Linked DNA regions of Arachidicoccus terrestris. The protein of the gene in region 1 interacts with the protein of each later gene in a pairwise test. Links are inferred from orthologs where the notes say so. Each region holds a gene or a part of one and is shown in the gene's direction. Other genes may lie near its edges.

Evidence for each region.
Region 2: the proteins of K9M52_RS17305 (region 1) and ung interact in binary tests that used the Escherichia coli proteins (3 or more experiments, as listed by UniProt). The link is inferred for Arachidicoccus terrestris from one-to-one orthologs.

What each region holds. Positions count from the first base shown.
Region 1 is NZ_CP083387.1:4,423,459-4,426,701, reverse strand. What follows is about bases 245-3,153. They hold K9M52_RS17305 (nucleoside-diphosphate kinase), read left to right. Parts: upstream 245-1,445; coding sequence 1,446-1,862; downstream 1,863-3,153. Other genes in these bases: recA (recombinase RecA), read right to left, coding at 2,038-3,108; K9M52_RS17310 (DHH family phosphoesterase), read right to left, coding at 245-1,187. In the rest of the region: K9M52_RS17315 (FKBP-type peptidyl-prolyl cis-trans isomerase), read right to left, coding at 1-130; more of K9M52_RS17310, read right to left, coding at 171-244. UniProt on the Escherichia coli protein: Major role in the synthesis of nucleoside triphosphates other than ATP. The ATP gamma phosphate is transferred to the NDP beta phosphate via a ping-pong mechanism, using a phosphorylated active-site intermediate.
Region 2 is NZ_CP083387.1:528,663-531,716, forward strand. What follows is about bases 42-2,761. They hold ung (uracil-DNA glycosylase), read left to right. Parts: upstream 42-922; coding sequence 923-1,600; downstream 1,601-2,761. Other genes in these bases: K9M52_RS02035 (M1 family aminopeptidase), read left to right, coding at 42-712; K9M52_RS02045 (lysophospholipid acyltransferase family protein), read left to right, coding at 1,630-2,364; ricT (regulatory iron-sulfur-containing complex subunit RicT), read right to left, coding at 2,371-2,761. Outside these bases: more of K9M52_RS02035, read left to right, coding at 1-41; more of ricT, read right to left, coding at 2,762-3,054. UniProt on the Escherichia coli protein: Excises uracil residues from the DNA which can arise as a result of misincorporation of dUMP residues by DNA polymerase or due to deamination of cytosine.

The sequences.
Region 1 (3,243 bases):
TATCTGCACCTATCACTTTACCTGAGAGGATTTTATATTTCATGCCGGATGGCGTGGTCTTGTAATTAACATTACATGCTGCCAGGCCCAGGATTGCAGCGGCTGAAAATGCAAAAAAGAGTTTTTTCATTTTAAATTTATGAGATCTTTAATTATTTGGATTCGCAATATTAATTCAAAGCAGACTTATAATCTAATAAAACCGTTTTAAATTTTTGGACAGTTTCCGCCAGCGAATCCGGGGAATTGCCTCCTGAAGCATTTTTATGTCCTCCGCCATTAAAATGCTTACGGGCAAACAGATTTACATCAAAATCACCTTTGCTTCTGAAACTCCATTTACGCTCTTCATCCCGGTCAATAACGATTGCCCCGAAGCGGATGCCATCCAGCGACAGTAAATAATTGACCAACCCTTCCGTATCACCGGTCTTTGTGTGGAATGTCAGTAAATCGGATTTCGGAATCGTCATAATTGCCGTATTGTATTCATAAAGCACTTCCATACGCTTTAATAAGGCATTACCGAGAAAGCGAAGCCGCTCCTCTGAATTGGAATCATAGATATGTTCGTGTACCAGGCTGTGATTCAGTCCCAAATTCTTCAGGTCAGCAATAGCTAAATGAACGGAAGCAGTGGTAGAAGGAAACCTGAATGAACCCGTATCAGTCATAAGACCTGTATAGATGCAGCTAGCCAGGTCCGGATCAATCAGATCACGATGTCCGCTGGCAATGATAAAATCATAAATCATTTCACAGGTGGAGCTTTTAGCGGTAATACTGATACCATAATCAAAGGCCTCTGTCTGAGGCTGTTCGTGGTGATCGATCAGTATTTTAACTGCCTTAGCTTCAGTTAATACCTGTTCCATATTTTTTGTTCTATATAAAACATTAAAATCCAGGCAGAAAATCCACTCAGCAGCATTGATACAGGCTTCACTCTCCATCCGGCTTTTTTCATAATCCCAGACAAGATCAGCTCCGGGCATCCAGTCCAGAAAAGATGACCAGTTAGTAGGGGAGATGACCTGTACCTGGTGGCCCAATTTGACCAGTAGATGATAAAGTGCGAGGGTTGAGCCCATTGCATCTCCATCCGGCTTTTGATGCATGGTAATCACTACTTTTTTGGAAATGATCGTATCATTCAGCAAAGTATAAAATTCAGTTATCGGTTTCATGTATAATTTTTCAGTGATCAAAAGTCCTGATCTCAATGAAACAGGAGGTTTAATTTCAATAATTGCCGTTCAATGCCAAAATCCAGCAGGCGCAAAAATAACTGATTTTATGCGGTTAGCAAAAGTAGGGGAAAATGAGCCCTGGAGGGTCAAACATGGATATAACAGCTGGATATCTACTACAAGGCAACAGGAGGAAAAAACTACCATCTGTTTATTGGTTAAAAAGTTTTACTTTTGCGGCCAATCTTAAAAAATATGAGCAATACAACTTTTACCATGATTAAACCGGATGCTACGGCCAAAGGCCACACCGGTGCTATCTTAGATCAGATCATTAAAGCTGGCTTTACTATCAAAGCCATGAAATGGACCAAACTGACCAAAGAGCAGGCTGGTGCTTTCTATGAAGTACACAAAGAGCGCCCTTTCTATGGTGAACTGGTTGATTTCATGAGCAGTGGGCAGATCGTAGCCGCTATTTTAGAAAAAGACAATGCAGTCGCTGATTTCAGAACCCTGATTGGTTCTACTAATCCAGCAGAAGCTGCTGAAGGTACCATCCGTAAGCAGTTTGCTGCCTCAATCGGTGAAAATGCGGTTCATGGCAGTGACAGTGACGAAAATGCACAGATCGAAGGAAATTTCTTCTTCTCCAGACTGGAAAGATTCTAAGCCCTCCCGTAGATCTCACATTATATATATTAGATCCTCAGTAGGAATGGAGATTCTGCTGAGGATTTTCTTTGGAGGAACCACGCACGTATCAGGCGGTATCAGAGAATTCCTCTAATGCAAAACGGATAGCCGAGGCTATCCGTATATGCAAATTTACTAACACATTTTCTTTTTATTTTTTTGCCGCTTTTTTCTCTGCAGCTTCGGCGGCCTCGTCTACTGCAGCTGCCGTATCTTCGGGTGCCTGTTGATCAGAAAGTTTTGCTCTGATCTTTCCTTCAATTTCATTAGCTAGATCTGGATTATCAGATAATAAGCTTTTCACCGCATCACGGCCCTGACCTAATTTACTACCTTCATAGCTGAACCAGCTGCCGCTTTTACCAACGATGCCCAATTCGACACCCATATCGATGATTTCCCCGATTTTGCTAATTCCCTGTCCAAAAATAATATCAAATTCAGTATTGCGAAACGGAGGAGCCACTTTGTTTTTTACAACTTTAACTTTTACACGGTTACCAATAGGTACATCACCATCTTTAATCTGTGCAGCGCGACGGATGTCCAGACGTACAGAAGCGTAAAATTTAAGCGCATTGCCACCGGTAGTTGTTTCAGGGTTGCCGAACATTACACCGATCTTTTCACGTAACTGATTGATAAAAATACAAATAGTATTGGTCTTACTGATAGTCGCTGTCAGTTTACGCAATGCCTGACTCATCAGACGCGCCTGCAAGCCCATTTTAGAATCACCCATTTCTCCTTCCAGTTCTCCTTTAGGCACCAAGGCCGCTACTGAGTCTACAACAACTACATCTAAGGCACCTGAAAGTATCAAACGGTCTGTGATTTCCAGCGCCTGTTCGCCATAATCAGGCTGGGAGATTAATAAATTATCAACATCTACCCCCAATTTGCGGGCATAGCTGCTGTCAAAGGCATGTTCCGCATCTACGATGGCACACATGCCCCCTCTTTTCTGTGCTTCAGCGATGACATGGGTCGCTAAAGTGGTTTTACCCGAAGATTCCGGTCCGTATATTTCAACGACACGTCCTCTTGGTAATCCACCAATACCCAACGCAGTATCAAGACCAATTGAGCCGGTTGATATTGAGTCTATTACACTATTAGGCTTTTCGTTCATCATCATGACGCTGCCTTTCCCAAAATCTTTGTCAATTTTATCAATCGTTAGCTTTAACGCTTTTAATTTTTCCGCATTTACATTACTCATGCTATAAGAGAGTTTTTAAGTTAGATTATTCAGAAATTCAAAAATACAATATCTTTTTCAATAAAACTAATCAACTTAGTCAATATTTTATAATAGTCTTAGACATAATGTTATTTTATTATAAGAAACTTCGGC
Region 2 (3,054 bases), 3.9 Mb from region 1 along the record:
TTATAAAGGCATTAAAATTGACGTATTTTACCTTCCGCAACATTTTCAGAACGTTCAGCACCTGATTGACAACACAAAATCGGCTTTGGAATACTGTACGAGAAATTTCGGACCCTATCCTTTCGAGTCAATCAATTTTGCCGAAATTTCTTCTTTTACAAAGGGTTTTAATGCAACGGCTTATCCTGCCGTAATATTTATGGCGGAAGATATTGCGTTCCACGCCAACCTCAAGGCCGACAAACAGCAGGATGTTATCAACGAACTTGCAGGGCACGAACTTTCTCATCTGTGGTGGGGCAACAGCCAAATATCCCCTGACAACAGGGAAGGTCAAGCAATGCTTACAGAAACCCTAGCAATGTACACCGAAATGATGATTTGCAAAAAAGTGTACGGAAAGGAAAAGATGCTCGAAAGATTGAAGGTACAGTGCCAAATATATGATGCATCAAAAGGTTTTGCACAAAGTCAGCCTTTGTATAAAGTAACTGATGAAAATCCAGATATTTACTATTCTAAAGGGGCCATCATTATGGTCAGGCTAAGCCAGATTATCGGCGAAGAAACCGTCAATAAAGCTTTGCGGAATTTTCTCGAAAAATATAAGTATCCCAATCGCCCCATCACCAAAGACGTTCTGAATGAATTATATAAGGTTGCCGATAAAAAATATCATCGTAGAATCAAAAAAATGTTTACTGAATTATAGATATCAGGAGTGAAAAAGACATTCGCAATATTACCGCATCTAAGTGCGAAAATGAAAATCAGGAGAAACAGGCGAATTGCAACATATTATCAACGTAACGAAGTTTGTAATATTGCCTTAACCCCGGGGAAATATGAGGGGTAAATGCAATATTGACAGGAATACAGGCGAATCACACACTTTCACAAACGAATTACCTACTTTTGGATCATGAATGTACAGATCGCTCCTAGCTGGAAAAAAGTATTGGAATCAGAATTCGAGAAGCCTTATTTTAAAGGGATCGTCGATTTTTTGAAAGCAGAAAAGGCACTCAAGAAAACCATCTATCCGCCTGGTCCGCTCATATTCAATGCCTTTGAGCAAACGCCTTTTGAAAACGTCAAGGTTGTTATACTAGGCCAGGACCCTTATCACGGCCCTGGTCAGGCACATGGGCTGGCGTTTTCTGTAAACAAGGGCATCCCACTGCCCCCCTCTCTTAAAAATATCTTTAAAGAACTGCAGACAGATATCGGCATGCCGATGCCGCCTCACGGAGATCTTACCCATTGGGCACGACAGGGAGTACTTTTGCTGAATGCCACATTGACGGTCCGTGCTTCAGAAGCCAACAGCCACGCGAAAATCGGCTGGATGGAATTTACCGATGCGGTGATCTCTAAGATCGGAGCTGTTCATAGTGGCGTCGTGTTTTTACTCTGGGGGCGGTTTGCCCAGCAAAAAGAAGCCCTGATTCACCCATCCAGGCATCACGTATTAAAAGCCGCACACCCCTCTCCGCTGAGCGCCTTTAATGGCTTCTTTGGCTGCCGGCACTTTAGTAAAGCCAACGAGCTGCTGGTCAAGCAGAAAAAGGATCCAATTGACTGGAGCCTCAGCAACTGATATGAATCATTAAACTCAATATTCGCAATTTGAAAGGGATTAAAAATATCTTTGGACGAATATGGGCTGCCTGGGCGCTGGTGGTGTTTTTCCTCACTATGCTACCCGCCCTTGTAATCATGCTCAGATGCACCTGGCTCAGAGATCCCGCGAAAGCCGGCTGGCAGCAATCCGTATCTCGTGTATGGATGCGGATATTTTTCGCGCTAACAGGATGCAGACGCAAAATGATCCACGAAGCGCTGTACAAAAAAGGCCAGAATTATATAGTCGTATGTAATCATAACAGCTTTTTGGATGTCATGGTCACCAATCCGTTTTTGCCGGGAATTTCCAAAACCATCGCTAAAAAAAGTATGGCCTCCATTCCACTATTTGGCTGGATCTATAGGTGGGGCTCTGTACTGGTAGACCGCGCCAGTGAACTCAGCCGCCGGCAGAGCTACCAGTCGATGAAAGATGTGCTTGCCTTAGGCATGGATATGCTGCTCTTCCCCGAGGGGACCAGAAACAAATCCGGCCAGCCACTGGGAAAATTTCAGAGCGGCGCCTTCCGTTTGGCTATCGAAACCCAGACCCCCATCATTCCCGTTGTTATTATAGGTACAAAAAAAATGATGCCGGCAGATAAGTCTTTTTACTTGCTGCCCGGCACCATAGAATTACATTTTTTACCGCCAGTTACGCCTGATGGCCTGACCCATATTCAGCTTAGCCGTCAGATTTTTGAATCCATGTGGAATTACTATGAGGCGAATTATTAATTAATTTTATGCAGGCGTTCCTTCGCTCCCTTTGTTCTCACCGCCTCTATCCTTACCAGCGTCTCTTCCCGGCCTGGGTCTACGACCTTCCTGCCTGTCATCCTGTTTATTTTCAGTTCTCGGCTGTTGCCCGGCCTGGCCGCCATTATTCCTGGGGGGCCTAGGACCATTTCCTTTGCTATTAGAGTTCCCCTGGTTATTTCTTCTGGCGTTACCGTTGGTATTACCGCGCTTTTGCTGCCCAGTATTACTATTACGACCCTGGCCCTGTGATTCCTGATCACTGTTGTCGCCTTGGGACCGGTTATTACGAGGCGGTTTGTTACTGCGGTCTTTATCCGGTCTGCCTTTGGTTTTGGCGCCCTCCACGCCGGCCTGATTATTCGGGCCCTGACCACCGCGACGCTCCCTATCATTACCCCGATTACGGTCACGCTCACTGCGGCTCTTGTTTTTCCGCTTCTTATCACTGCGTTCAAGAGACCTTAAGCTGATTTGCCCGACAACATCTACAAAACTTGGTTCCACTTCATGTTGCTTGCCGACAAGTTCAATAGCTTCCAGGTTTTCCGGCCTTTCACCTTCAGCATTTAATCGAAGTATCTCATGCACCCGCTTGAGAGTCAATGGATACTGCTTATTACTGTCAGGTAATGTATACCACATTAAGTCCTTAAATATATCTTTTTT